One region of the Enterococcus sp. AZ103 genome, then DNA from elsewhere that is predicted to be linked to it. Evidence: riboswitches for the same ligand, from Rfam matches in the RefSeq annotation. Region 1 holds a riboswitch; the other holds the start of a gene.
What was found. A riboswitch is a leader RNA that binds a small molecule or an ion and turns the genes downstream of it on or off. The one in region 1 is predicted to bind thiamine pyrophosphate.
Positions count from the first base shown of each region.

Region 1 (3,418 bases):
AATGTAATTTTAAAATAAAAGTTACAAGCTTTTTTTTGATGCATGAGGTAAAATAAAATTAACGAAAGAAAAAGGAAGCGTGAAGAGTGTGGCTGAAATGTTATTTGTATATATTGATACAACCAGTAATGCTGTTTTTTCTAAAGGGCTCTCACCACAAGATTTTGTTGAAGGGATCGTCCACCAGCCGGAACATCTATTACTGTTAAATCCTGCAGCAAGCGCCGGCGAATTTGATTCTCACACCGGGTTAAAAATTATTAATGGTACTAATGCTGTCAGCAATTTTTTTAGTATCCGTCAATTGAATAGTCCCAGTGCAGCAAAATGGATTGATTTCACTGATCCAGCACTGCTAAAAGAATTATCTCCTTTAGAGATTTCTGAGTTGTTGTATTTTGGTCATATGAAGACCCACTTACATTCACCTTTTTTTTACAAACTTCAAAATAACTTTGTCTATTTTAATTTTGGTAACGATACAATGCGGGTTTATTATCGCTATTTAGATGAGTTCTATCGGATTTTGGCCAACAAGCTTAGTAAGATCGTTTTAGAAAAAAACAATTTTCGTAGAACACTTTTTGCTCGTGGTCCACAAGTTGCAAAATTGGATGGCGAAATTTTAAAACAACTTTATCCTTTCTTTCAAGAAGGAGCAATTTTTAATATTCCGCAAGAGCCAGTTGAAAACCAACAATTCCACATTCCGATTTACTTATCAGATGAAAAAGGCTGGCGCCGTAGTCAAATCAACTTACGGAAAGAACAAAAAGTAGCTGAATTAACTTATGATTTAAATAAAAAAATCTGGCATTTAGAGGTTGAAGATGATGATTTAGCCTTTTCATTCCACTAAAAACAATCTGGAAAAATATTTCTGGATTGTTTTTTTGCAGCAAAAAAACGCCATCTGATGGCGTTTTTCCAATTAATTAGTAGTTTTTTCTAATTTAGCTGCAGACTTTGGTAAAAATAATTGTGGTGTTTTTTTGGCAATGATGACAATGACGATGCTAGTAACCGTTCCTGTGGCAATAAAATTGATCCCGTTAGTGACGAAAGAAAATAGTACTGGTCCCATACCCCAAACAGCATAGCTGCCCCAAAAGACAACACCGGCAATAAAATGCCAAAAGAAACGGGCAAAACTTCCAGCAAAACTTCCTAAAATGACACTTCTTGTTACGCCACGACTATCTTCAGCAATTAAAGACTGTTTTAAAGAGTCTGAAAAAAGTCCCGCAAAGCCTGCAAAAGTAAAGGCAATCGGATATTCAATCAAGACTTGCGGTACGCTTAAGAAAAAAACATTCCCCATTGGAAAATGTAAAATCCCCCAAATGAATGCTGCGATTAAGCCAGCCTTCAAGCCTCTTCGTAAAGCGAAAATAGTTAATGGAATCATTCCTAACGAAACCGTTAAGCTACTACCAATGTTGGTTGGTACCATCGACAATAATAGTGATAATGCGGCAAAAATTGTAGCTTCCATCATAATTCTAGTTCTTTCATGCATAAAAAAACTCCTCCTTTTTTGAACATACAGCTCACAAAGGAGAAGCAACAGCTATTACTTCTTCACAATTCCTACGTTCGAATTACCGAAACAGGTTCTAGGGTTTAGAGTAGACTCAATCTCAGCCCGAAGGCTCCCCTTTGCGAAAGTATTATTCTATTTTGACAAATTCATTGTAACATAAGTTGAAAATTTCACCAATATTTTTACAATTAACGGGAAAAAGTTTTTTGATCATCACTGTCTAAACGAGTTGTCACTTTTTTTACATCTGCTAAATTCAACATTAATAATTGCTGATCAGTAGTTTTTAACATAAAAGTTTCTCCTCTAACATGGCTTGGCAGCCAGCCAGAAACAGTTCTAAATTTTTTATTCTTTTTAGGTGCTTCAATTTGTAAAATCACATAGCTTTTCTGCAGAGACGCTAACTGTAACTGACGAAAAATCGTCGAAGTTGCTTCAGCTGCCTGCTTCTTTTCCGCAGTGTCATTGACAAAATCTGAAATAAAACGCAACGGAGTGGCAGAAAGTTTTTTGAAAAAATTTTCTTTTTCGGATTTTTTCATCTAGTTAACCTCCTCTAAAAAGTTACGATTATTTTAACATGGATACTTATTTTTTTTCAAGATTTCTAAGCCTGATTAAAAAAACTTAACCAAGGCTTTAAACCTGCCGTAATCAATCCGTATGTCTCCTCAAAATCACCAGTGTACCATGGGTCTGGAATGCTTTGGCCTTGTTTTTCTGGCAAAATATCTAAATATAATAAAATTTCAGCTTTACTATCAGCTGGCGCCATTTCCTTTAAATCAGATAAATTTTCGTTATCCATTGCAATAATATAATCAAAGCGATCAAAATCAGTTAGTTTTATCTGACGAGCCACAATCCCTTTAGTTGAAATATTGTGTTGTTTTAATATTTTTTGTGTCCCACGATGCGGGGGATTTCCTACTTCCCAAGAACTGGTGGCAGCAGAATCAACTAAAAAATCAGCTTGCTGTCTTTCTTTCACAAAAGCATCACGAAAAATCGCTTCGGCCATTGGTGAACGACAAATATTTCCCATACAAACAAATAATATCTCTTGCATATCTTTCCTCCATTTTTTTATTTCGTGCTATCATGAAAGCAATTCAATCAAAGCGAGGTCCTTTTCATGAGTCAAATTTTTATTTCTGCAGAAATCCCAGTCGCCGGCTATCAAGTCCTCGATCAAGCCAAAGTTGACTATCGAGTTTTTCAAGGTGACGGTTTAATTTCAAAAAAAGAATTACTAGAAAATGTAGCTGATATTCAAGTTTTGATTACGCCACTTTCAACTACTGTTGATCAAGAAGTGATTGACGCGGCACCCCATCTAAAACTAATTGCTAACTACGGGGCTGGATTTAATAATATTGACAGTGCTTATTCTGCCACAAAAAATATTTACGTCACCAATACACCGCTAGTTTCTACTAACGCCACTTCTGAGTTAGCTGCTGGTTTAATTATCGCTTTATCCCGTAGAATTGTCGAAGGTGATGACTTGATGCGGCACGAAGGTTTTTCTGGTTGGGCACCTTTATTTTTCCGCGGTCATGAATTAGCTGGGAAAACTTTAGGCATCATTGGTATGGGACAAATTGGACAAGCTTTAGCTGAAAAAATGCTGGCTTTTGGCATGAACATTATTTATACCCAACGCCATCCATTAACTGATGCGCTTGAACAAAAATTACACGCCCGTTACGTCAGTCAATCTGAAGTGATTGAACAAGCAGATATTATTTCAATCCACGCACCGTTGACTGATCAAACACAACATTTATTCAACCAAGCTACTTTTGCGAAAATGAAAAATTCTGCCTTTTTGATTAACGCAGCCCGCGGGCCCATCGTTGATGAAGTAGC
Region 1 covers NZ_JBIOSI010000001.1:558,590-562,007, forward strand. The annotation lists gene ID741_RS02865 (hypothetical protein) at 89-859, shown strand; gene thiT (energy-coupled thiamine transporter ThiT) at 932-1,519, opposite strand; TPP riboswitch at 1,571-1,669, opposite strand; gene ID741_RS02875 (hypothetical protein) at 1,732-2,088, opposite strand; gene ID741_RS02880 (low molecular weight protein-tyrosine-phosphatase) at 2,154-2,615, opposite strand; gene ID741_RS02885 (2-hydroxyacid dehydrogenase family protein) at 2,682-3,418, shown strand, end outside.

Region 2 (3,418 bases), 1.8 Mb from region 1:
GTTCAAAATGAAGATCCAAATCAGCAGCAGCCAGAATCATCTGATTCAGGCAACCAAACTGGTACCGAAACGAGTCAATCTCAAACGGTCCAATCATCAAATTGAAAAGAGAGGAATTTAGGTTATTATGGGAAAATATTTTGGAACAGATGGGGTACGCGGTATCGCTAATAAGGAGCTAACGCCAGAGTTAGCTTTTAAATTAGGACGTTGCGGTGGGTACGTTTTGAGTCAGCATGAAGAAAGAGAAGGCAGACCGAGAGTTTTAGTTGGTAGAGATACTAGAATTTCTGGTCAATTATTAGAGATGGCTTTAATATCAGGTTTACTATCTGTAGGAATTGAAGTATTTCAATTAGGTGTTATTTCTACTCCAGGTGTGGCTTACTTAACAAGAACACAAAAGGCATCAGCTGGTGTCATGATCTCGGCTTCTCATAATCCTGCCGAAGACAATGGTATTAAATTCTTTGGGGGAGACGGTTTTAAATTAGTCGATGATCAGGAGGCTGAAATTGAAGCACTCCTAGATGCAAAGGAAGATTTATTACCACGCCCTTCTGCAGAAGGCTTGGGAACATTAGATGAATTCCATGAAGGTTTATTAAAATATTCTCAATTTTTGGTCCAAACGGTACCAAATGATTTATCAGGTATCACAGTTTGTATTGATGCTGCAAATGGCGCAACTTCAACTAGTGTTAACCGTTTGTTCGCTGATTTAGAAACTGATTTTTATACTATGGGTACTTCACCAAACGGATTAAATATTAATGATGGTGTTGGCTCAACTCATCCAGAAAAATTAGCTGAATTCGTTTTAGAAAAAGAAGCTGATGTCGGTCTAGCTTTTGATGGAGATGGCGATCGAGTAATTGCAGTGGATGAAAAAGGTCGGGTTATTGATGGCGATCAAATCATGTATATTTGTGCCAAATACTTATCCGAAAGAAAACGCTTGAAAAAAGATACTGTAGTAACAACTGTTATGAGCAATCTTGGTTTCCATAAAGCTATCGAGGCTTTAGGTTTGAAAGATGTGATTACTGATGTTGGCGATCGCTATGTAGTTGAAGAAATGCGTAAAAATGATTACAACCTAGGTGGAGAGCAATCAGGCCATGTCTTATTTCTAGATTACAACACAACAGGTGATGGTATGTTAACAGGGATCCAATTGTTGAATATCATGAAACAGTCTGATAAAAAATTGTCTGAATTGGCTGATGAAGTTACGATTTATCCGCAAAAACTAGTAAATATTCGAGTGAAGGATAAATACGGTGCGATGGACGTTCCAGCAATCAAAACAGTCATCGATGAAACAGAGGCTGAGATGAATGGAGATGGACGTATTTTAGTGCGTCCTTCTGGTACCGAACCTTTATTAAGAATCATGGCAGAAGCGCCAACGACTGAAAAAGTTGAGTATTATGTTGAAAAAATTGCGGCAGTTGTTCGTGCGGAAATAGGCTTAGATTAAAAAATACTAGTTATTTTTATAAGGCTATGTTAGAATTTTTTACAATTGAATAGAAACATTTGGGGTGCCCTAGGCTGAGATAATACCCATTGAACCTGAGACAGTTAGTACTGGTGCAGGGAAATGTCAATGATAGCAAAACCAATCCCAATCATTTTTTGATTGGGATTTTTTTGTAAAACTCTCTTTGTCTTTATCAACTGCAAAGAGAGTTTTTTTCTAAATAATAATAAAAAAAGGAGGAATTTAATTTGAAAGTTACAAAATTTGTCGAATCAGCTTTTCCTTTAACATCAGCACCATTAATTCAATGCATCACCAATGAGGTTACTTGTGAGTCGGTGGCTAACGCATTATTATATGTTGGCGCAAAACCGATTATGGCAGATGATCCACGAGAATTTAAATCGTTTTTAAACGTTAGTGATGGCTTATTGTTAAATCTAGGACATATTTCACCAACTCGTGAGCTAAACATAATATTAGCAGCTGAATATGCTCATGAAATTGATGTACCGATTGTTGTTGATTTGGTAGGGGCGGCTGCTAGTCCATTAAGAATTGAAATCACGAAAAGATTATTAAAAAATCAACCGACAGTTGTTAAAGGAAATATTTCAGAAATGCGTAGTTTGTGTGAATTAGGCTCCGAAGCAAGAGGGGTTGATGTAAATGTAAGCGAACAAACGTTAGAAAGTTTAAAGGAACTGCAAAATGGGATGATAAAATTGACTGATAAATACCCTGAGACAGTTTTCTTTGCTACTGGTGAAAAAGACTTAGTATGCCAAAATGGAACTTGTTTTCTATTGAGTAACGGTGTAGCTGAATTGGACTGTTTTACTGGAACTGGCGATATTGTTGGAGCTTTATGTTGTGCATTATTAGGAGAAGGGCTATCACCAGTAAAAGCAAGTGTAACGGCAATTACTTATTTTAATCTTGCTGGAGAAGTTGCTAAACAAAAGACACAAGGACTTGCAAATTTTCGTCAAGAAACATTGAATCAACTTTCTTTATTATCTGAAGATAGCAAATGGTGGGAAAAAATAAAAGGAGAGGTATTAAATTGATAGATTATTCCATATATTTAGTAACAGATTCATCTGGTTTAACAGAAAAGGATTTTTTTAGAATAATTGAGCAAGCTTGTAAAAGTGGAGTTACTTTGCTGCAGTTAAGAGAAAAAGAATTAAGCACGCGTGACTTTTATCAGCGTGCCCTAAAAGTTAAGCAAATTACTGATCACTACAAAATTCCATTAATCATAAATGATCGCCTAGATATTTGCTTGGCCGTTGATGCGGCGGGTTTACATATTGGCGATGATGAAATGCCCGTAGAAATTTGTCGGCAATTGATTGGAGATAAAATTTTAGGTGTCTCTGTTAAGAGCTTGGAAGCTGCTACTGAAGCTGAGGATGCAGGTGCTGATTATTTTGGTGTTGGAGCAATCTTTCCAACAGAAACAAAGGACACCTCATTGGTTGCAATCAATACTTTAAAAGAGATCACTGGATGCATACAGCTTCCTGTTGTAGCAATCGGAGGGATAAAAGAAAATAATTTAGAAGAATTGTCAGGTTCAAAAATTAATGGTGTAGCCATAGTCAGTGAAATTATGCAAAGTCCAAATATTGAAGCGAAAGTTTTAGCATTGAAAAATAAATTTAAAGATAATAAGGAGCAGGTAAATGGAAAATAGTACCCCTCAAGTAGTAACGATTGCTGGGTCAGATTCAGGTGGCGGTGCCGGTATTCAGGCAGATTTGAAAACCTTTCAAGCAAGAAAGACATTTGGTATGTCCATTATTGTTGCGTTAACAGCACAAAATACTTATGGTGTTCAAGATAGTATGTTGATTCCTAGTGTATTTATCGAAGAACAATTTCAATCTTTGGCTGCTGATTTCAAGATAACCGCAGCGAAAACAG
Region 2 covers NZ_JBIOSI010000001.1:2,402,243-2,405,660, reverse strand. The annotation lists gene ID741_RS12025 (CdaR family protein) at 1-105, shown strand, start outside; gene glmM (phosphoglucosamine mutase) at 128-1,483, shown strand; TPP riboswitch at 1,534-1,622, shown strand; gene ID741_RS12015 (hydroxyethylthiazole kinase) at 1,735-2,556, shown strand; gene thiE (thiamine phosphate synthase) at 2,520-3,188, shown strand; gene thiD (bifunctional hydroxymethylpyrimidine kinase/phosphomethylpyrimidine kinase) at 3,178-3,418, shown strand, end outside.
Region 2: linked by a shared signal. The riboswitch ahead of ID741_RS12015 (hydroxyethylthiazole kinase) and the one ahead of thiT (energy-coupled thiamine transporter ThiT) in region 1 are both predicted to bind thiamine pyrophosphate.